One region of the Xenorhabdus sp. TS4 genome, then DNA from elsewhere that is predicted to be linked to it. Evidence: predicted binding sites of a transcription regulator. Region 1 holds the regulator's gene; each other region holds the start of a gene.
What was found. The regulator CRP, encoded in region 1, controls carbon source genes, mostly activating them, when cyclic AMP is high. The targets are predictions, from matches to a motif close to ATGTGANNNNNNTCACAT.

Region 1 (6,118 bases):
GCTCCAGTGGAGCAGGAACAACCACCACCAGTGTCGCTTTCCGTAAGATTTTCCAACAACTTGACGTAACCGCCGCACTGATAGAAGGGGATAGTTTCCATCGTTACACTCGTCCTGAAATGGATGCCGAGATACGCAAAGCAAGAGAACAAGGCAGACATATCAGCTACTTTGGGCCAGAAGCTAATGATTTCGGTATGTTGGAAAAAACATTCTTTGAGTATGGGGAAACGGGCAATGGCCGCTGCCGAAAATATCTCCATACCTATGATGAAGCCGTTCCCTATAACCAATCACCAGGTACGTTCACACCGTGGGAACCCCTGCCATCAAAGACAGACGTCCTATTTTATGAAGGGCTGCACGGTGGTGTTGTCACGCCACAACACAATGTCGCCAGTCATGTGGATCTATTGATTGGCGTTGTGCCTATCGTCAATTTAGAATGGATACAAAAACTCATCCGTGATACCGGTGAACGTGGGCATTCCAGAGAGGCTGTCATGGATTCCGTTGTCCGCTCAATGGATGACTATATCCGCTACATCACTCCTCAGTTTTCACGTACTCACATCAATTTCCAGCGTGTCCCCACCGTTGATACCTCCAATCCCTTCTCTGCCAAAGCCATTCCCTCGCTGGACGAAAGTTTTATCGTGATCCGCTTCCGTGGCCTCACTCAAATTGATTTTCCTTATTTACTCGCTATGCTTCAGGGCTCATTTATTTCCAGCATAAATACTATCGTCGTTCCAGGTGGAAAAATGGGGCTGGCAATGGAATTAATTATGGCACCGCTTGTTAAGCAATTACTGGAAGGCAAAAAAATTTCGTAATTTAATCCCTATTTAATTTTTAATAAGGCAGGTAACAAAAAATAACGTTACCTGTTTTATTTAAATAAACAGACCATTTTTTGTGACATAATTTTTTCCCTTTTATAAATGTAAAATCAATAAAACCAACTCTTCTGCCTGATTTCTGGTAATCTACCAGTCAGTTTAATATGCTGAAGCGATACAGGAGGAGACAGAAATGCTTTCCTGTGTTACAAACAAGGTTACAAGCGCGAACTGGCAAGGTATATGGGTTAAGATCAATATACCTACATTTTGACATCCTTATAATCCATATAAAATTCCCGCTTGTCAGTTTTTCAGCAGGTTAATATGTTAATCTATTGACTTTAAAAGCTAGCCTGAAGAGGAACTACCGTTTCTCACACTATAAAGGCAGAAATAACAACAGAGGATAAAGCGAATGGTTCTCGGCAAGCCACAAACAGACCCTACTCTTGAATGGTTTTTGTCACACTGCCATATTCACAAATATCCATCCAAGAGCACGCTTATTCATCAAGGCGAGAAAGCAGAAACGCTTTACTACATTGTTAAAGGTTCGGTTGCTGTTCTAATAAAAGATGAAGAAGGTAAGGAGATGATTCTCTCTTATTTAAATCAGGGAGATTTCATTGGTGAACTTGGATTGTTTGAAGAGGGACAAGAGCGTACTGCATGGGTGCGAGCAAAAAGTGCCTGCGAAGTGGCTGAAATTTCCTATAAGAAATTTCGCCAGTTAATTCAGGTGAATCCTGATATTCTGATGCGTTTATCTGCTCAGATGGCAAGTCGCCTACAAACCACTTCCGAAAAAGTAGGTAACTTAGCCTTTCTGGACGTTACAGGTCGTATCGCCCAGACGTTGCTCAATTTGGCCAAACAGCCTGATGCAATGACTCACCCTGATGGTATGCAAATCAAAATCACACGTCAGGAAATTGGGCAGATTGTGGGTTGCTCCCGTGAAACGGTTGGCCGTATCCTGAAAATGCTGGAAGATCAAAACCTGATCTCTGCACATGGCAAAACCATCGTCGTTTATGGGACACGTTAATTCCCGATAAACCAGAAACTACTCAGCCAGTGCAATCCGTTACTTCGTACTGGCTTTTTTTACTGTTATTTGTTTAACCAGCGGGATATCGCCATTTCCAGCCGCATCATACCCTCTGTGATTTCGTCCTCAGAAATGATCAATGATGGTGTAAAACGCAAGATGCTGTCTCCTGCACTTAATAACATCAATCCCAGTTCCGCCGCTTGCTGCAATATTTCTCTGGCCTTACCCTGATATTCGGCTTTCAATACGGCCCCAATCAGCAAGCCTTTTCCACGAAATTCATGGAAGATACCATATTTTTGGTTCATCTTTTCCAGAGCATGAGTGTACATATCGTGCCGTTTTTCCACGCCCATCAGCACTTCTGGCGTATTGATGATATCCAGTACGACACAACCGACGCTACAAGCCAATGGATTTCCACCATAAGTCGTTCCATGTGCCCCCGTTTCCATTGCCGCCGCTATTGTATCTGTCGTTAACATTGCACTAATTGGAAAACCGCCCCCCAGCGCTTTTGCTGTCGTCAAGATATCCGGCTGTACGCCATAATGCTGGTAAGCATATAACTTACCCGTGCGCCCCATCCCACTCTGAACTTCATCAAAGACCAACAAAGCCTGATGCTTATCGCACAATTCACGCACCCCATGCAGAAACTCCATCGTCGCAGGAGTAACCCCCCCTTCTCCTTGAATTGGCTCCAAAACAACAGCACAAGTGTGATCATCGATTTCCGCCCTGACGGCATCCAAATCATTAAAAGGCACGTGAACAATATCAGCAGGTTTAGGTCCAAACCCTTCGGCATATTTCGGCTGCCCTCCTACCGAAACAGTGAAAAAGGTACGACCATGAAACGCCTGATGGAATGCAATGATTTTGGTTTTATTGGGATAATGACGAGTAATCGCATAACGACGTGCTAATTTAAATGCCGCTTCATTGGCTTCCGCTCCCGAATTAGCGAAAAAGACTTTTTGAGCAAAGGTCGAATCAATCAATTTTTGCGCTAAAGTTAAGGCAGGCTCATTGGTAAAAATATTGCTGACATGCCACAATTTTTCACCTTGCTGTTTCAAGGCGTTCACCAAAGCCGGATGACTGTGCCCCAAAGCCAAGACAGCGATACCCCCGGCAAAATCAATATATTCTTTACCCTGTTGATCCCATACCCGACTTCCTTGCCCTCTGACAGGAATGAAATTCGCCGGTGCATAAATGGGCAACATCACTTGATCATAGGTATTTCGGTTTGCTGCTTTATTTTCTACCATTTCCCTCACCTTATTTTTATATTTGCCATTTCGAAGTGAAATAATAGTCATAAAATATGAATAAAAAATCACTTAAGGGCAAATAAAAAAATAACAGAATGAGGGAATGCGGAGGTATCTAACTAATATTTGAGGAAATTATTCAACAATTCGTGTCCCTGCTCACTAAGAATGCTTTCTGGATGAAATTGCACTCCTTCCAGTGGCAAAGTACGGTGACGAATTCCCATGATTTCATCTACGTCACCATTGCGCTGACTCCAGGCTGTCACTTCAAATGAAGCCGGAAGCGTTTCTGCGGCAATGACCAGAGAGTGGTAACGCGTGACCGTCAATGGACGATCTAATCCTTTGAATACCCCTTGCTGGCTATGGTGAATCAGGCTGGTTTTTCCATGCATCACTTCACGCGCTTTAACAACGCTCGCACCAAAAGCCTGACCTATCGCCTGATGTCCCAGGCACACACCGAGGATGGGCAATTTCCCTGCAAAATGTGAAATTGCTTCCAGCGAGATCCCTGCTTCATTCGGCGTACAAGGACCCGGCGAAATGACTAAATGAGTAGGCGCCAAATCTTCGATATCTTCAAGCTGGATCTCATCATTACGCTTAACTAAAACCTCTGCCCCTAACTCACAAAAATATTGATATAAATTGAATGTAAAAGAATCGTAGTTATCTATTATTAGTAACATAGGAGTATATCCTACTGATTATTATAGTCTTATAAGTTGCCCTACCCCATTGGGGTATTATGCATTCTGTATAATAGTAAAATCAGGTAAAGCAGTATTAACAGCAATGGGGGGCTAATCATACCACAGAAGCACTTTTAAAATAGTGGTACGGCGACCGCATTACCATAATGCAACATGATGTAACAACGTAGAAATGGCGGAGAGAAGGGGAATGCAAACGGTACTCAAACAACCAGTAATGATTATCCGAATACCGTATTATGTCGGTGTTCGGGCTGTTAAGATTCAACCTTGGCAGATAAGATCACAATTGGTTTTGCCGGTACATTTTGATAAGGGCCAACATTTTCTGTTTTGACTTGAGAAATTTTATCAACCACATCCATGCCTTTGACGACTTTGCCAAAGACCGCATAACCGAAGTCACGCTGCCCGTGGTCAAGGAAAGCATTATCAGTCACGTTAATAAAAAACTGGCTGGTTGCGCTGTCCTTATCTGCGGTACGTGCCATAGCAATAGTACCCCGCAAATTCCGCAGGCCGTTATCTGCTTCATTTTTGATTGGCTCTCTGGTAGCTTTTTGCTTCATATCCTTTGTAAAGCCACCGCCCTGGATCATAAAGCCTGGGATAACACGATGAAAAATAGTGTTGTTATAAAATCCCTCATTGACATATTCAACGAAATTCTTGGTAGTAATTGGTGCCTTATTGCTATCTAACTCAAGTTCGATTTCTCCAGCCGATGTTACCAGCTTCACGTGAGTTTCAGCGGCTAATGCTGGGACAGCTATCGCACTGATAGCACATGCAGTCATAAGCGACACAAAAATACGTTTAAACATTGATGGTTCCTTTATTTTTGAGGTCAACAATAAAACTCATAACAACAAAACTCATTAAGTGTAATTCCCAATGGAGTGAAGTTCCAAAGATTTACCTACATTTACGAGTATCTCAACTGCTCAAGGTGAGTTATACACACTATTTTCCGACTATCTGCGCCATTCATTATCGGAAAAAATATCGGTATAAATGACGGTAAAATGTCGGTATAAAGTTACGCCTGTCCACAAGCGGTTGCTCTCGGTATAATCACCGCGCTATTTTTGTGTATTCCTCAGGGAGATAACCATTTTGACCATCAAGAACTACAACTATCATATGACCCACTTTATCACGAGTGCACCTGACATTCGCCACCTGCCTCAAGATGTGGGCATTGAGGTCGCGTTTGCCGGCAGGTCAAATGCGGGTAAATCTAGCGCCCTGAATGCACTAACCCGCCAAAAGAGCCTTGCGCGTACCAGTAAAACCCCTGGCCGTACCCAGTTGATTAACCTGTTCGAAGTAGAAGAAGGTGTTCGTCTGGTAGACTTGCCAGGCTATGGTTACGCTGAAGTCCCAGAAGAGATGAAACGTAAATGGCAGAAAGCCCTAGGAGAGTATCTCCAAAAGCGTGAATGCCTGTTAGGGCTGGTGGTTTTGATGGATATCCGCCATCCGTTGAAAGATCTGGATATGCAAATGATCGAATGGGCGGTCGTGATGCAAGTCCCCGTCATGGTATTGCTCACTAAAGCCGATAAACTGGCTTCCGGTGCCCGTAAAAGCCAACTAGCGAAAGTTCGTCAGGAATTGTCCTCTCTGAATGGTGATATTCAGGTCGAATACTTCTCCGCCCTGAAAAAAATCGGCACCGATAAACTAGAGCAAAAACTCAATCTTTGGTTCAATCAGCCTGCTATTGAGGCGGAGTAACATCCGCCTTCTGCCTTACTGCACTTCCATTAATCGGACATAAAAAAACGCCCCAGTCAAAAAATATGACTGGGGCAGCTAATATTCAGCTAAATCCGATTACGTGAAGTAAAAGGTCTGAAAGATAGAACATCTTACCTCTGTACCCTACATCGACAACTTTAACCTATTCTTTTCATCAAAAAAAGACTTTTTTGTAATTAATTTTCACTAATTACCTCGATTCAGCTGTTAACATTTAAGCAGAACAGGTTATTATGGCGTCATTCATGTAGTTTAATTACATATTTATGAGATCTAGATCTAATCTAAAATCTAACTGAAATTCTTGTCACACGCCTTTTCGCGGTGTAATTGAGATAATTCCAGTTCATTAAACACGCAGTATTTTCATAAAAATCATTCAATAAAAAAAGAACCGCATTTCTGCGGCTCTTTTTCAGCTTCTAAGATAAAAGGGACATCAGTGTGCCTGATCCC
Region 2 (6,118 bases), on a different contig from region 1:
CCACTTTCACATCCATGACTAAAGCATCCAGCCCTTCGGCTAATTTTTTACCCAAGATAGAGGCGGTAATCAAAGGGATAGAATCAACGGTCGCCGTAATATCGCGCGTCGCATAAAAGCGTTTATCCGCAGGTGCCAGCGAATTTGTCTGTCCGATAATGGCAATACCTACATTGCGAATAATATCGCGGAAACGGCACCTATCAGGGAAAATGTCAAAACCGGGAATGGATTCTAATTTATCCAGTGTTCCTCCGGTATGTCCCAAGCCACGTCCCGATATCATCGGCACATATCCCCCACAAGCCGCCACCATTGGGCCAAGCATCAGGGAAGTGACATCCCCCACACCGCCCGTCGAGTGTTTATCGACAATCGGGCCAGGTAAATTCAATTTCTTCCAGTCTAAAACCGTACCAGAATCACGCATCGCTAATGTCAGTGCGACACGTTCATCCATCGTCATGTCATGGAAATAGATAGTCATTGCCAGTGCAGCAATCTGCCCTTCGGAAACCGTATTATCGCGGACGCCGTTAATAAAGAAGCGGATTTCTTCTTCATTCAATGGATGACCATCACGTTTTTTGCGGATAATTTCCTGTGCCAAAAACAAAGCTACCTCCCAATCATTATTATCTGAAAAGAATGGCAGTAATACACACTATTTTATCGTGTGTGCAATGAGTCATTATTGATCTCAATAACCACTACTCTGTTTTTGACTCTGGTGTCCAAGAGTAGTCAACAAACTGTCCAACAAACTGGAAGCACCGAAACGGAAATGACGGGAATCAACCCATTTGTTTCCCATAATACGTTCTGCCAACGCCAGATATTGTGCCGCTTCTTCGCTAGTACGTACACCGCCTGCCGGTTTAAAACCAACGCTATCACCTACGCCCATCTCACGGATCACACCCAGCATAATTTCAGCACTTTCCAGCGTCGCATTAACAGGAACCTTACCGGTTGAAGTTTTGATGAAATCCGCTCCAGCTTTAACGGAAATTTCAGATGCCTTGCGAATCAAAGTCGCTTCTTTTAATTCCCCCGTTTCAATGATGACTTTTAGCCAGACGCCTGATTCAGCACAGGCCGTTTTACAGGCTGTTACCAAGTCAAAACCAATCTGCTCATTACCGGCCATCAAGGCGCGATAAGGAAAAACAACATCCACTTCATCAGCACCATAAGCTATGGCAGCACGAGTTTCAGCCAATGCAATGTCGATATCATCATTACCATGTGGGAAGTTAGTCACCGTGGCAATACGAATATCAGGGGTTCCCTGTTCGCGTAATACTTTACGTGCCCAAGGGATAAAACGTGGGTAGATACAGATAGCTGCCGTCTGTCCGGCAGGGCTGTTTGCCTGACGACAAAGTGCTGCCACTTTTTCATCTGTATCATCATCATTAAGTGTAGTTAAATCCATCAAACTCAGCGCCTGCTGAGCGGCGGCAGTTAAATCGGTCATAAAACTCTCCAACGGTATTATTATCGTCACTGAATCAGACAACAGACTTAAAACAAATGCAGGTGAGAAATCTCACCTGCATTCAATTTGATATAGACTTCCTGCGTCTTACAACGAGAGGAAGAATCCGGCAATTGTTGCACTCATCAAGTTAGAGAGTGAACCCGCCAATACGGCTTTCAAACCGTAACGGGCAATATCACCACGACGGTTTGGTGCCATACCACCTAAGCCGCCCAGAAGGATCGCAACAGAAGACAAGTTAGCGAAACCACACAGAGCAAAAGAGATAATAGCTTTAGTATGACCAGAAAGCACTTGCAGACCCGCAGCCTGGACGACATCATCTGCTTGCAGGTATTCACTAAAGCTCATAAATGCCACGAATTCATTAACAACTAATTTCTGCCCGATGAAAGAACCCGCAATTGTTGCCTCATTCCACGGAATACCGATCAGGTAGGCGATTGGTGCAAAAACCCAACCCAAAATCAATTCCATTGATAATTGAGGATAATCAAACCAGCCGCCAATACCGCCTAAGATACCGTTCAGCAAAGCAATCAATGCGGTGAACGCCAACAGCATGGCACCGACATTCAAAGCTAACTGCATACCGGATGCTGCACCCGATGCCGCAGCATCAATAATATTTGCAGGACGATCTTCCGCCGCAACCAACGACATCGCATCATCAGTATCGCGAGTTTTTTCTGTTTCCGGCACCAGCAATTTTGCAAACAGCAAACCACCTGGTGCTGCCATAAATGAGGCCGCAATCAGGTATTCCAATGGAACACCCATAGATGCATAGCCCGCCAGTACAGAGCCGGCAACAGAAGCCAATCCACCACACATCACAGCGAACAATTCAGACTGGGTCATGGTCGAAATGTACGGACGTACAACCAAAGGAGCTTCGGTTTGACCTACGAAAATATTCGCCGTTGCAGACAAAGATTCAGTCCGTGAGGTTCCCAATAATTTCTGCAATCCACCACCCAATATTTTGATGATGAGCTGCATAATGCCCATGTAATACAACACCGCAATGAGAGATGAGAAGAAAACAATGACTGGCAGGACACGCAGAGCAAAAACAAAACCGCCGCCGCCGAACAATTCAAACATTTTGTCGGACACCAGGCCGCCAAAAATAAAATCTGTTCCTTTTTGTCCGTATCCAATCACATTGGAAACACCTGAGGATATTGCCTCCAAAATGTCTTTACCGGCTGGTACGTACAGTACAAATGCCCCAACGGCAACCTGAATCAGAAAGGCGCCCAGGACAGTGCGGATTTTAATGGCTCGATAATTACTGGAAAAGAGTACCGCGATAAAAATCAGCACTACCATCCCGACCAGGCTCATAAGGAGTTGCATTGGAAGAATCCCTGTTCACTAAAAAATAATAAGAAAATATGTCAGTTATTCCATAAGATTCTACTGACATTGTGTGTGGGCCGATTATACCTAGGACTAAAAAAGAACAAGCAACTAACATCACAAATTAATGTCGCAAAAAGCAATATAAAAATGAAAAATGAGATATACATCACATAAATCCATCTAATTTCGGTGAGATTAGATAATTTAACGGAGGAAAAGGTGAAAAACAGGATAAACAGGCAAGAAATACAAGTTAAGCATTATTAATATGTTATAAGTCAACTCAATGCAAATAGGGCCATACTATTTTGGTAAATTTGATTGGCAATTTCATCTGACGGCTCTCGCCGCAACTCACACAATGCAGAGAAAACCTGTGCAACTCTCTCTGGTCGATTTGGCTGCCCCTGAAACCCAGATAACGGCATATCAGGTGCATCTGTTTCCAATACCAAAGATGACAGGGGCAATTGTGAAATGGTGTTACGTGTTTTTTGCGCTCTGTCATAGGTAATTGTCCCCCCGACACCAATGTAAAACCCCTGGCGAATAAAGACTTGAGCCTGGGATAAACTCCCCGCAAAACCATGAATAACCCCTGCTCGTGGTAACTTGTGTTTTCTCAAGATTGCCGCCAATTGATCATGGCTTTTTCTGGAATGGAGGATCACAGGTAGCTCATATTGTTTCGCGAGTTTTAGCTGTGCTTCTAACATGCTTTTCTGCTTTTCAAACTGCGGCTCTGGCATATAAAGGTCAAGACCGATTTCACCTACCGCCACGCATTTGGCCTCTTTTTCCTGTAGTTTTTGCTCCAACTCATCCAAATGAACCTCTTGGTGTTCAGCAATATAGAGTGGATGTAAACCAAATGCGGCATAAATCGGAGAATAAGCCTCAGCCAACGCAGAAACTCTCTGGAAATTTGTTTGACTTATTGTGGGAACGATAATTTTTTCCACGCCCATTTGTCTGGCTTGTTGCAGGCTCGCTATTTCATCACCAACAAAAGGAGGGAAATCAAAATGGCAATGTGTATCAATAAGCATTTAGTCCAACTTATCCATCATCAGAGTTCCTGACGGCTCCACCACCTCAGGCACAGGGGGTTCCACTGGCGGGCAGTGATTGCCGCTGTTCAGGAAATGGTTTCGCCGAAAACAGTTGCGATCAGAACTTAACCCTGTACGGCATACCCCATAACTCTTACGTTCTGTATACCCAAATTTTCCTTCAACAAAAGTATGCCCAATCGTTGCCAGAAAATATCGTCCACAACGCCGGCCTAAATGATAATCCTGATTTAGCGCACTGAGCCGACTGCCTAAAGCCATTGTTGCCAATGGTGCTGGTGGATAAATTTCGAAGATTTGCACATCATCCGGTGGATTTTCGATAAATTTCTGGGTTCGACGGTAACTTTGTGCATGAAGGTTAAGCATCTTGACCATTTTTTGCAAACTACTAACCTCTAACCAGCGCTCCATGCGCTTGAACCACTGAGGCGTATAGTAAAGCTGTGAAGGCACTGTGCGAATCACAACGATAGTATCCGCTCCTCGGCGATAGGCCTCCTGCACTGGGATCGCATCACAAATACCACCATCTTGATAAACCACATCACCCAGAGTAACGCCATTACGATAAAACCCCGGAATGGCACTTGAGGCCTTGACAATATCCATCCAGTTTTTGTCATCTGGATGCAGGTAACTTGGCTCAAAATTGTCCGATCGGCAAGCACACATATAGAATTCACGTCCAGAATCAAACTGACGCATTGCGACAGAAAGATTGAGTGGTAACTGCTCAGATAGGGTATCAACATACCAATCTAAATCGATCAAATGCCCGCCGCGTACAAAGCGCAATGGATTAAAAAAGGCGGGGTCGGTTGTATAACGGTTGATGACCTTGCGTGCATACCCCCTCTGACCACAAATATAAGCAGAAAGGTTTTGCGCTCCCGCAGATGTCCCAAGGAACAGTTCAAACGGATTAAAACCAAGACGGAGAAATTCATCCAAAACACCGGCGGTAAAAATACCTCGCTGACCACCACCTTCACAAACGAGAGCAATTTTCCCAGGTTTAATCTGTGATTTATAAGCTAAAGGTTCAATATTACCCAATGTTATTGAAATATGTTTCCCCACTCTTCTCTCCCTCTGAAAGCCGCTGAATATCTATCAGTATATCGTTGCTCGAACAACTTGCTTGTAACATTTTTATAAAAAGTGAAAAACAAAGCATCAATAGTTAAATTGATACGAGTGATATGAAAATAGCAAGTTATCGGAATGCCGCCAACGAATAACATTCCTATGAATAATTTCGTAAATTGACAAGATATTATTTGAGGAAAAGAAGCAGAAGGAGTGGCTATTATCAGCCACTCTATTCACAATGTCTGTTATTTTTTCAGATTAAAATTATTTCTTAATCTCTATCGTGCTTTTTACTGCTTTGACACCTTTTATTCCATGAACAATCTTAGCTATTTTCGCTGCTTGATGTTTGTTTTTGACAAAACCGGCAAGATGGACAACACCTTTTTCCGTTTTCACCGAAATGTCATGACTATTTATGCCCTTATGTTCCAGCAATTTTTCCTTCACTTTTGCTGTGATGGCACTATCGTCTAAATAAGCATCTGCTTTTTGTAAGGAGTTATCAATTTTTTTCCCTGCGCTGTCTAGAGATTTATCGATTTGCTGCCCTGTATTCTCGAACGTTTTTCCCACAGAAAGATCCGCTGCCAGAGCACTACTACTAGCCAATACCGAGCCTAGAACAACAGCCAGTAGTGAATGTGTAAACTTGATATTTTTCATCCTACCACCTTTTTAACTTCAGCTTGAACGACCACTAAGGCAGTATGTCAATTAGACAATAATGATAAAATCAGATTTACAAAAAATAACGTATATTTTCATTAATCCAGAGAATTATTCTTCTATTGTCATTAAAAGCAGAATATAAAGATAAGATAAAGAATAAGGGCCAACAGGATAGCTGGCCCTGAAAAGATATTAATGTTCCCGTGTTTTACGGAAGGAAACCTCAGGATAGCGCTCACTGGTCAAGTTTAAATTGACCATGGTTGGTGCAATGTAAGTTAAGTTATCACCACCATCAAGAGCCAGATTCTGCTCATTTTTGCGCTTGAACTCTTCCAATTTCTTCGCATCGCTGCACTCTACCCAGCGGGCCGTAGAAACGTTAACCGGTTCATACAGCGCTTCA
Region 3 (6,118 bases), on a different contig from region 1:
GTAAGAGATCTTATCGGCAATTTCGAACAGATCGATTGCCGCCAAGGTATCACCGCCCCCTGCGATAGAGAAAGCATCACTCTCAGCAATTGCACGGGCAATAATTTCGGTTCCTTTACGGAAATTAGGGAATTCAAAAACACCTACAGGACCATTCCACAAAATAGTCTTGGCGCTTTTCAGGATTTCAGCCAGACGTTCGGCAGAAGCATCACCCAAGTCAAGGATCTGCTCTTCATCTTGAATTTCGCTGGTGGATTTCAGCGTTGCTTCCGCAGTCTCAGAGAATTCTGTCGCAACACGAACATCGGTAGGAACTGGGATGTCACAACTTTCCATCAGTTTTTTCGCTTCTGAGATCAAATCATCTTCGTACAGCGAACGACCAACATTGTGTCCTTCTGCGGCAACAAATGTATTAGCAATTCCACCACCCACGATCAGCTGATCGGCAATTTTGGACAGCGAATCAAGAACGGTCAGTTTAGTTGAAACCTTAGATCCCCCTACAATCGCCACCATTGGACGGGCAGGATTGTGCAATGCTTGACCCAAAGCTTCCAGTTCACCAGATAGCAGTGGGCCAGCACAAGCAATAGGGGCAAACTTAGCAACACCATGAGTTGACGCTTGTGCACGGTGCGCAGTACCAAAAGCATCCATTACATACACATCACACAGTGCAGCATACTGTTTTGATAACGTTTCATCGTCTTTTTTCTCACCTTTGTTGAAGCGAACGTTTTCCAGAACCACTAATTCGCCTTCCGACACTTCAACACCATCCAGATAGGTTTTTTCCAGACGAACAGGAGAAGAAAGTGCTTCTTTCAAATAATCAACGACAGGTTGCAGTGAGAACTCTTCGTTGTATTCTCCCTCAGTTGGGCGTCCCAGGTGAGAAGTAACCATGACCTTGGCTCCCTGATTCAACGCAGCCTCAATTGTCGGCAAAGACGCACGGATACGTGCATCAGAAGTCACTTTGCCATCTTTTACAGGCACATTAAGATCAGCACGGATCAATACGCGTTTACCCGCCAGATCTAAATCAGTCATCTTAATTACAGACATGGTGAATCCTCTCATTGATTCTTTATAAAATTACTCAATCTTCTGCTGTGTGCTGTTTGTGACACAACAAATGATTATTTGAAACCGGTTGCGGCCATTGCCAGTGTCGTATCAATCATACGATTGGCAAAGCCCCACTCATTGTCACACCACACAAGGGTTTTAATCAGGTGCTTCCCGCTAACCCTCGTTTGTGTGCCATCCACAATAGCACTGTGGGGATCGTGGTTAAAATCCGTTGAAACCAACGGCAGATCAGTGTAATCCACTATACCATGAAACGCCCTGGCCGCTGATTTTTGCAGGAGTTGGTTCACATCTTCCACACTCACTGGCGAACAGACAGTTACGCTCAAGTCAATGGCTGTCACATTGATAGTAGGTACCCGAACAGAAATCGCCTCAAACCGATCATTAAATTTAGGGAAAATACGAGTGATCCCCGCAGCCAGTTTTGTATCAACAGGAATGATGGATTGACTGGCCGCCCGGGTTCGACGTAAATCACAGTGATAAGCATCAATCACAGGTTGATCATTCATCGATGCGTGAATGGTTGTCACCGTACCAGATTCAATATTGAACGCATCGTCCAACATTTTAATGATTGGAATGATGCAGTTTGTTGTACAGGATGCATTAGAAACAATGCGATCTTCGGCAACCAATGAATGGTGATTAACACCATATACTACGGTAGCATCCAGATTATTGCCTCCTGGATGCGCAAATAGGACTTTTTTAGCTCCGCTGGCGATATGAGACTCTCCGTCTGCCCGTTCACCATACTTACCTGTGCAATCAAGAACAATATCAATGCCCAACTCTTTCCACGGCAGAGCCGAGATATTCGGTTGATGAAACAGCCGGATGCTATCGTCTCCTATTTGCAATAAATCATTATTCAGGCGTACATCCCATGCAAAACGCCCATGACTGGAATCGTATTTCAACAAGTGAGCAATACCTTGTGCATTTGCCAACTCATTGATAGCGATCACTGAAATTTCAGCTTGACGCCCGGATTCGTAAAGAGCACGCAAAACGCTGCGCCCTATTCTTCCGAAACCATTAATCGCTACCCTGATAGTCATGTTACTCCCTGAATTTCTCTGTAGTTACGCGACCGCTTAGGATAACTGAGCAATGTCTACTTGTACTGATAATTCATCACAAAATTAATCAGATTGTGACAGACAAGACATTTTATTATCTCATTTATGCACTTAAACTGAAACGGTTCAGCAACCATGAAAGCAGATTACGAGAAAAAAAGAGTGATGGCAAGCGCCATTCGTCACATTATGGAGGAAAAGTTGAACAAAAAAAGAGCGCATTCGCCCTAAAATTGATGCGAATGCGCTTAATAGGGATTATTTGCCGATTATTTCAGCAAAGCTGTTGCCTTGGCTACTACATTTTCAACAGTGAAACCAAACTCTTTGAACAGAACATCAGCTGGTGCAGATTCACCGAAAGTGTTCATACCGACGATAGCGCCATTGATACCAGCATATTTGAACCAGTAATCAGAAATACCCGCTTCGATGGCAACACGTGCAGAAACCGCCGCTGGCAGTACCGCTTCACGGTATGCAGCATCCTGCTTATCGAAAGCATCGGTAGATGGCATAGAAACCACGCGAACCTGACGACCTTCGGCAGTCAGTTGCTCAGCCGCTTTCACTGCCAATTCCACTTCGGAACCTGTTGCAATCAGGATCAATTCAGGCTGGCTTACGCAATCCTTCAGGATGTAAGCCCCTTTCTCGATATTCGCCAATTGCTCAGCAGTACGATCCTGCTGTGCCAGGTTTTGACGGGAGAAGATCAGTGAAGTTGGACCATCTTTGCGCTCAATCGCATATTTCCACGCAACCGCAGATTCAACCTGGTCACATGGACGCCATGTGCTCATGTTTGGCGTTACGCGCAGGCTAGCAATCTGCTCGACTGGCTGGTGAGTTGGGCCATCTTCACCCAAGCCGATGGAATCGTGGGTATAAACGAAGATGCTACGCGCTTTCATCAGTGCCGCCATGCGTACAGCGTTACGGGCATATTCCACGAACATCAGGAATGTTGCACCATAAGGCACAAAACCACCATGCAATGCGATACCGTTCATGATGGCAGACATACCGAATTCACGCACACCGTAGTGAATGTAGTTACCGTCCTGAACTTCATTCAGAGGCTTGGAGCCAGACCACATGGTCAGGTTACTTGGTGCTAAGTCAGCAGAACCACCCATGAATTCCGGCAGAACTTTACCGAATGCTTCCAGTGCATTTTGTGATGCCTTACGGCTAGCAATGGAGGCTGGGTTCTGTTGCAGTTTTTCAATAAATGCTTTGGATTCAGCTTCCCAATTCGCTGGCAGCTCACCGCTGGTACGACGGTTGAATTCAGCAGCCAGTTCTGGATAAGCTTGCGCATATGCAGCAAATTCCTCTTCCCAGCTTGCTTCTTTGGTTTTGCCAGCTTCCTGGGCGTTCCAGCCAGCGTAAATGTTCTGGGGAATTTCAAACGCAGGATGTTCCCAACCCAGCGCTTTACGGGTTGCTTCAATTTCAGCATCGCCCAGCGGGGAACCGTGACATTCTTCTTTGCCTGCTTTATTTGGTGAACCAAAGCCGATGATGGTTTTGCACATCAACAGGGATGGTTTGTTTGTTTCTTTGCGTGCTGCTTCGATAGCTGCCGCAATAGCGTCAGAGTCATGACCATCTACGCCACGGATAACATGCCAGCCATAGGCTTCAAAGCGCGCAGCGGTATCATCAGTGAACCAACCTTCTACCTCACCGTCGATAGAGATACCGTTATCATCATAGAATGCGATTAATTTGCCCAGTTTCAGTGTACCCGCCAAAGAGCAAACTTCATGGGAGATCCCTTCCATCATACAGCCGTCACCCATGAACACATAAGTGTAGTGATCGACGATATCATGGCCTGGACGGTTAAACTGCGCTGCCAGTGTGCGTTCTGCAATCGCAAAACCTACTGCATTGGCGATACCCTGTCCCAGTGGGCCAGTAGTGGTTTCTACACCTGGAGTATAGCCATATTCTGGATGGCCCGGAGTTTTAGAGTGCAATTGACGGAAATTCTTCAAATCATCAATAGAAACATCATAACCCGTCAGATGTAGAAGACTGTATATCAGCATGGAGCCGTGACCATTAGATAACACGAAACGGTCACGATCAACCCAGCCAGGATTCGAAGGGTTATGGTTCAAATAATCACGCCACAGCACTTCGGCAATGTCAGCCATTCCCATTGGTGCACCAGGATGCCCTGATTTTGCTTTCTGCACAGCATCCATGCTCAAGAAGCGGATAGCATTAGCAAGGGTTTTACGAGTGGTCATTCTTTACTCCAATTCGGATAAAAGCGTTAGTGAACTAAGGATTAATTTTCGCAGCGCAGCATACAAACCGCAATCATTAATGCCAGATAATTAATGCCGGATGATAAGAAAAACTATCTTAATTTCTCCTTGACAATAATTATTTGATTTACCTCGTTGTTTTGGTTCTCTGTCAAGACCATGCTGACAACTAAAGGTGCTCTTGCGCAAATGGGGAATAATTTCCTAGCGTGACTTGCGCAATAGAAAACTACATATTAGACACGATACCCAATAGGTTAATCAAGGCTAAAAAGACCCATTTTTCTGCCAAATTAGGATAATGAACAAAATTCACTTGTAATATATTTTGATGTCAACTGCAATTTTGGTGATATTTTCTGTTCCAGAGATACATTCCCTTGCTATATGCCATGGCCTGAAAGTCTGCTGGGAAAGCTAATTTCTCTATAAAAAATAAAAAAACAAAATAAAAATTTATGAATAAACCATTCATGGATAGCTATCATTATTCTATTTTTATTTTAAATAAATTATCACTAAATATAAAAGTAACCCATAAAAATATGCCACCAACTCAATAAAATTTAATTATTAGATGATAAAAAAAAGTAATTTGAATTCACGCTATAAAAAGGTGAACTTATAAACTTATCATCATTTAACAACATTCAAAAATAATTAAGGAAATAACATGAAGAAAATAATTATTTTTATTTATTTATATTTATTGGGATTACAAATAACTTTTGCTGACGTTAATTCAATAAATACAAACTCTGGTTACGAGCTTGCGACAGAATTAACTCAAAGATATAACGATACTAGAAATGATTGTGGAGATGGGGATCATCCTGCATTTTTATGCTCTGGAATTATGTTAAGAGGAACAATTCCTTCAGATGACTATCATTCCTGGGATCCCAGTCCACGTTCACAAAGAAGCGGTGGTGTCTCGTTTTCTTATTTGAGAACTGATTCTAAACTTGTTACATTAGATGCTGATTACACAAATGGTTTCATTTTTTCTCCTTATTTATCCGCATCAGTAAATAATAAACAACACCCTGAAGCTCTTTGCTATTTCCCTCTCAATGCAATCTCTGCCGACAGAGATGACAAAGGATGTGGTGCTATTCCTGGTATACCTCACAGTGCTCCTTGTCAACAGCAGGGAATTACCACTGCGCAACAGTGGATAGAAAATGGCAGTGATGAAGAGAATCAATGTGGTTTTGATGTGAGCATTAAACCAGGAGAAAATCATGCTGATGCCTTCATACAGGGAGTTCAGGCACGTTTGCAGCTCTCGTTAACAGTCAATAATGAGTTAATATTGGCTACCTGGCCTCAAAATATTCCCAATGAATTACCTGTCGAAGCCTTTTTTTATCTTCAAGGAGGGCTAAATGGTGCGCAACATGATCAAAGGGACTTTTATAATCTCACAAGAAAAATAATACCGATTATACGGATAGATCTTCCTACTGATTACAATCAAGATGCTACTTTTACTTATAATCCAGAAGATCAAATCGTTAACGATTAAAATAAAGAACAAAAAAATAAATCTAAAGGCCAAAATAAGTTTCATCAAGTACTAAAACTAAGATTTAATCGTAGAATGTGGCTATTCACGAAAACAATATAATCTCAATCGTAAAT
Region 4 (6,118 bases), on a different contig from region 1:
TGACAGTTTACCGATAGGAATACCCATGCCTCCGATTCCCTGATCACCCAGACCAAGGATACGCTCACCATCGGTAACAACGATAACTTTTACATTCTGCTTAGTGGCATTTTGCAGCATATCATCAATGTAAGCCCGATTTGGGTAGGAGATAAACAGGCCACGAGCACGACGGTAAATGTCAGAAAAGTGTTCACACGCAGCACCAACAGTTGGCGTGTAGATAATAGGCATCATTTCGCTTAAATGGGCATCAAGGAGGCGATAGAACAGCGTTTCGTTGGTGTCTTGAATATTCCTTAAATAAATGTGTCTATCGATATCGTTTTTGAAATCGACATATTGACGGTAGGCGCGTTCTGCCTGCTCTTCTATTGTTTCAACGGCCTGTGGCAATAAGCCATGTAAGTTGAAATTACTGCGTTCTTCTTCTGTAAAGGCACTGCCTTTATTCAGCAGAGGAAATTCCAACAAGATAGGGCCAGCGTAGGGAATATAGAGAGGACGTTTACTTTCGTGTTCCAGTTCCATGATGCTTACTCTTTGAACTTATCAATAACAAAATCGGCTACCGATCCTAAGAAGATAAAAACAATAAGTACAGTAAATGTTACTTAGATATGATTATCATGAGCAAAAATGAGAGATAACATACAGAATTAGCTAATAAAATGTTATTGGATGATGTACATATCAAAATGTATACCGTTCTACTTTTGTACAACCGAGCGCAGTTAATGTGCATTCTGTAGCATTCCATTGTGATAAATGGCTATTTTCACCTTCTACCAATACTGCTCGTTTAATGGATTGGCAATTGCTGCCTGCCATATTCATGAAAATCAGTGCGGCCTGTAATGGGGGTAAGCTTGGGTTGAATGCAGCATTTTCTGCATAACGGCCGGTATAAATTTTCCCTTGTTCATCTTGCAGGGCAATTCCTGCATGGGATTGGCTATAAGGTGCATGGCTGTAATTTGCTGCATCCAATGCTGCTTGCACCAATTCGTCACTGGTAGCTAACTGATAGCCGTGATTAACCTCATCCAGCAGCAATGGTGTATCGGCTAAATCGTGTGGGCCAAAAGCTTCTGGCAGGTAGTCAGCCAGAGTTAATGGTGGACGATTGGGGAGATAAACCTCCAATTGTGTTCCACTATTCAGTTCATTCATAAATTGTCGGCAATGGCCACAAGGTGAATAGTTGACAGTGATAGCAACCAGCTTTTTCTCACCACGCAGCCAAGCATGAGTGATGGCTGATTGTTCTGCATGAACGGTTTGCTGCAATGGTATGCCAGCGAATTCCATATTGGCACCGAAATAGAGATTACCACTTTCTCCCCGTGCAATTGCACCAACATAAAAATGGGAAATAGGGGCAAGGGAATAGGCGGCAGCAAGTGGCAATAAGGCCAATGCCAGTGTTTGATCATCAAATCCGCTGAGCTGTTTGATTGACTCCACTTGCTCTGCTGTCAGCATGGCTGGAAAATCGTCGTAGCCAATATAAGGTAATAGGGCTTTTTGTAGTTCAGGTGTAATTTCTGACCAAATAGCGTGAAAACGAGCTTGCATAGAATGATCTCCAAATTAATTGAAGGTCATTCTAGGACGTCTGTTCAGGTTTGCAATGTGATATAGGCTATATAATTAATGAAATCGGTGTAATAACAATATTATTTTAGTCAACCATGTCAAATTTTTGCTGTTTTAATTGGCTTGTTTGCTTTTTTATTGCAATTTTGTAACGACTGAGGTCATAGTCATTCATAAAATGGTTAACCAAATAGATGCAGCAATACTGGAAATAGAAAAGGTGCAATCAGCGAGGTAATAATGCCGCAGGTCATTAAAGCCAGTGAGCTGTATGCACCTTCAACATGATCTATTTCCGCACAGCGAGCCGTTCCCACCGCATGGGATGCTGTACCCATTGCCAATCCCCGTGCCGCCTGGGTTTTTATTTTTAGAACGTTAAACAGATTGTGACCAAAGATAGCTCCTAAAATACCTACCAAAATGACACACGCTGCGCTAATGGCAGGAATACCACCAATGGAATCGGCTACAGCCATAGCGATTGGGGTCGTCACGGATTTGGGGAGAATAGAGGCCACAATTTCAGGTGTAGCACCTGCCCATAATGCGATGGCAGTTCCTGTAACCATTGCGACAACGCTGCCCACAAAACAGATGCCAATAATGGATTTCCATTGAGCCCGGATTTGATGTAGCTGTTCATACAGAGGAAAAGCCAGAGCAACAACGGCAGGTTGCAGCAAATCATTCAGTATCCGGCTACCGGCAAAATAGTGTTTGTAAGGGGTATGAGTCAGCAGCAGCAAGGGAATGATAACGGCCATTGAGATCAATAACGGATTAAATATAGGCAGTTTGAGTCGTACTGACAGTTTTTTAGCGCAGTAAAATACAATCAGGGTTAACGGTAGTGACCACCAAATATGGCTTAACATTTTTTTTTCTCTTTCGGTTCTTGTGATAACTGTTGCGATGGACTTGTTGGTGTTGAGGTGGGTGGTTGCTGCTTAGTACTTGTTTGGTTAGTATCCATTTGTTGAGTCCCAATAATGATACGTTCACGATGAATATAGTGGGAGCTGTAAGCAACGACGACCATAACAATCACTGTGCTAACGATACAAGACAGGAGGATGGGGAGCATTTGTTGGCTAAGCTGTGGGTAATAATCCATGATCCCCACCCCGATGGGCAAAAAGAGCAGTGTCATGTTTTTCATCAATAAGCTACAGCCTGGTTTTACCCAATGTGAGGGAATAATTTGGGATGCGAGTAAACCAAACAGGAGAAGTAAGCCAATAATACTGCCGGGGAGAGAGAAAGGAAGCAGTGCCGAAATAATATTCCCCGCGATCAGGCACAAATAGAGCAGCGCAAATGCGCGCAGATATTGCCAACCTATTATCAGCACATTTTGGAAAGACATAATCAATAATTCCTCAATACAACGAGGGTTTTATCATACGACTAACATTGTGAATGTGCCACACATCACATTAAAAAGCGGGTCTTTTTTGGAACCCGCTTTATTATCTAATTGATAATTAATGATATCTATCAAAGATATGCAACTATCATTTAACCAGCATACCTGGCTGGGCGCCACTATCTGGGCTTAGCAAGAAAATATCTTTTCCACCAGGGCCAGCCGCCATCACCATGCCTTCTGAAATACCGAAGCGCATTTTGCGTGGAGCAAGGTTGGCAACCATCACAGTCAGACGATTTTCCAGTGTCTTAGGATCAGGATAGGCTGAACGAATACCAGAGAAGACTTGGCGAGTCTCACCACCGAGATCAAGTGTTAGTTTCAGTAACTTATCTGAACCTTCGACAAAATCAGCCTGTTTGATTAGGGCAATGCGCAAGTCAACCTTGGCAAAGTCATCAAATGCAATGGTGTCCTGAATTGGATCATCTGCCAGTGGGCCTGTTACGGTTTTTTGTGGTTCGATGCTCTCTTTCGAATCAGCAACCATTGCTTCAATTTTAGCCATTTCGATGCGGTTGAACAGCGCCTTGAATGGTGAAACGTCATGGTTTAACAGAGGCTGCTGGATACTGTCCCAGGTCAGTTCAGTATTCAGGAAGGCTTCTGCTCGTGTGGACAAACCTGGAAGAACAGGTTTCAGGTAAGTCATCAGCACGCGGAACAGGTTAATTCCCATTGAGCAGATTGCTTGCAGATCAGCGTCACGGCCTTCTTGTTTCGCCACAACCCACGGTGCTTGCTCATCAACATAGCGGTTAGCCAGATCAGCCAGTGCCATAATTTCACGGATTGCCTTGCCGAATTCACGGTTGGTAAAGTCTTCTGCGATACCCTGTGCAGCTTCGACAAATTTCTGGTATAGCGCAGGATCAGCGAGTTGGTCTGCCAGTTTGCCCCCAAAGCGCTTGTTGATAAAGCCTGCATTGCGTGAAGCAAGGTTAACCACTTTATTAACGATATCGCTGTTTACACGCTGAACAAAATCTTCCAGATTCAGATCAATATCATCAATGCGGGAAGAGAGTTTTGCCGCGTAGTAATAGCGTAGGCAGTCTGCATCAAGGTGTTTCAGATAAGTACTAGCCTTGATGAAGGTGCCACGAGATTTAGACATCTTAGTGCCGTTAACCGTGATGTAGCCATGGACGAACAGGTTGGTTGGCTTACGGTAATTACAACCTTCCAGCATGGCAGGCCAGAACAAACTGTGGAAATAAACGATATCTTTGCCAATAAAATGGTAGAGATCGGCTTTGGAATCTTTCTCCCAGAATTCATCGAAATTCAGGTCATTACGTTTATCACACAGATTCTTGAACGAGCCCATATAGCCAATGGGAGCATCCAGCCAGACATAGAAATATTTACCTGGCTGATCAGGGATCTCAAAGCCAAAATAAGGTGCATCACGGGTAATATCCCATTGTTGCAGCCCAGCTTCGAACCACTCCTGCATTTTATTTGCCACTTGTTCCTGCAAAGTGCCAGAACGTGTCCATTTTTGCAGCATATCGCTGAAAGCAGGCAGATCGAAGAAGAAATGCTCTGTATCACGCATTTCTGGCGTTGCCCCAGAGACAACGGAACGAGGATTAAGCAATTCCGTTGGAGAATAGGTGGTTCCGCAGACTTCACAGTTATCGCCATACTGATCTTCTGCCTTACATTTCGGGCAGGAGCCTTTGACGAAACGGTCTGGCAGGAACATATTTTTTTCTGGATCATATAATTGAGAAATCGTCCGATTTTTAATGTAACCGTTCTTTTTCAGTTCCAGATAAATTTTGGAGGCAAGCGCTCTGTTCTCTTCGCTGTGCGTAGAGTGGTAATTATCATAGCTAATGGCAAAACCGGCAAAATCCTGCTGATGCTCTAGGCTCACCTTGGCAATCATCTCTTCTGGAGAGATACCACTCTGCTGGGCTTTCAGCATAATTGGTGTACCGTGGGCATCATCGGCACAGACAAAGTGAACCTCTTTGCCGCGCATTCGATGATAACGAACCCAAATATCAGCCTGAATGTGTTCCAGAATATGACCGAGATGAATTGGACCGTTAGCATAAGGTAACGCACAGGTCACCAATAATTTGTTCGCGACTTGAGACATAGTTAGGATCTGACTTCCATAAAGTGAAAAGGGTTTTTGATGTTACCTGATAAGGAGCGTTGCCGCTAGGGTAACGCAAGATCTTCATCACTTTTACTCGTTGCCTTTATCCGAAGTGGTTAGCTTCTGTTATGATGGCCAAAACAGTTTTAGGTTGAAAAAGATAAATCAAAAGGAGCCGGGATGAACTTACAATCCCCCGAGCAGACCAATCCTGACCTGCTGAAAGAACATGTTGTAAAGATATTAACGACATTCAAACATCTGACTTTAGAACAAGATTTGATTGCCCTGAAAGCATTGCATCATTGCACTATGCTGGATGGGATATTGCATATTGAATTGACCATGCCGTTTGTCTGGAAACGCGCCTTCGAAATATTAAAGAAAGAAACCACCCAACCCTTGCAATCTGCGACGGGAGCAAAATCTGTTGAATGGCGATTAACCCACAATATCAGCACATTGTGCCGATCCAATAATCTGCCTGGTGTTAATGGCGTGCGCAATATCGTGGCAGTCAGTTCAGGGAAAGGGGGCGTAGGGAAATCCAGCACAGCGGTGAATCTGGCGCTGGCGCTGGCACAGGAAGGCGCAAAAGTGGGAATTTTGGATGCGGATATTTATGGCCCGTCTATCCCCAATATGCTTGGTACAGCCAAAGAGCGCCCGACTTCCCCTGATGGACAGCATATGGCGCCAATTATGGTTCACAGCATGGCTACCAACTCTATTGGCTACCTTGTTACCGATGATAACGCGATGGTATGGCGTGGACCGATGGCAAGTAAGGCCTTGATGCAGATGCTGCAAGATACGCTGTGGCCGGATCTGGATTATCTGGTGATTGATATGCCGCCAGGAACAGGCGATATTCAACTAACACTGTCCCAGAATATTCCGGTGACGGGGGCGTTGGTTGTCACAACACCGCAGGATATTGCCCTGATCGATGCGATGAAAGGCATCGTCAT

Region 2: a site for CRP is predicted at 3,027-3,044, ahead of Xets_RS16755 (NupC/NupG family nucleoside CNT transporter). Genes of this name have one in related genera too.
Region 3: a site for CRP is predicted at 2,360-2,377, ahead of epd (erythrose-4-phosphate dehydrogenase). Genes of this name have one in related genera too.
Region 4: a site for CRP is predicted at 3,022-3,039, ahead of Xets_RS07435 (CidA/LrgA family protein). Genes of this name have one in related genera too.

Annotation. Positions count from the first base shown of each region.
Region 1 covers NZ_NKHQ01000001.1:121,268-127,385, forward strand. Annotated here, with positions in the region: gene Xets_RS00460 (phosphoribulokinase) at 1-836, shown strand, start outside; gene crp (cAMP-activated global transcriptional regulator CRP) at 1,261-1,893, shown strand; gene Xets_RS00470 (aspartate aminotransferase family protein) at 1,959-3,176, opposite strand; gene Xets_RS00475 (aminodeoxychorismate synthase component II) at 3,299-3,874, opposite strand; gene ppiA (peptidylprolyl isomerase A) at 4,156-4,722, opposite strand; gene yihA (ribosome biogenesis GTP-binding protein YihA/YsxC) at 5,015-5,638, shown strand; gene polA (DNA polymerase I) at 6,102-6,118, opposite strand, start outside.
Region 2 covers NZ_NKHQ01000080.1:38,778-44,895, reverse strand. Annotated here, with positions in the region: gene deoA (thymidine phosphorylase) at 1-616, opposite strand, end outside; gene deoC (deoxyribose-phosphate aldolase) at 701-1,480, opposite strand; gene Xets_RS16755 (NupC/NupG family nucleoside CNT transporter) at 1,589-2,854, opposite strand; gene Xets_RS16750 (TatD family hydrolase) at 3,151-3,921, opposite strand; gene Xets_RS16745 (DUF6363 domain-containing protein) at 3,922-5,028, opposite strand; gene Xets_RS16740 (BON domain-containing protein) at 5,305-5,706, opposite strand; gene prfC (peptide chain release factor 3) at 5,905-6,118, opposite strand, start outside.
Region 3 covers NZ_NKHQ01000009.1:50,499-56,616, forward strand. Annotated here, with positions in the region: gene pgk (phosphoglycerate kinase) at 1-1,074, opposite strand, end outside; gene epd (erythrose-4-phosphate dehydrogenase) at 1,149-2,168, opposite strand; gene tkt (transketolase) at 2,459-4,453, opposite strand; gene Xets_RS06675 (hypothetical protein) at 5,148-6,002, shown strand.
Region 4 covers NZ_NKHQ01000011.1:159,305-165,422, forward strand. Annotated here, with positions in the region: gene Xets_RS07420 (NAD-dependent malic enzyme) at 1-531, opposite strand, end outside; gene cdd (cytidine deaminase) at 694-1,578, opposite strand; gene Xets_RS07430 (CidB/LrgB family autolysis modulator) at 1,782-2,477, opposite strand; gene Xets_RS07435 (CidA/LrgA family protein) at 2,471-2,968, opposite strand; gene metG (methionine--tRNA ligase) at 3,117-5,144, opposite strand; gene apbC (iron-sulfur cluster carrier protein ApbC) at 5,328-6,118, shown strand, end outside.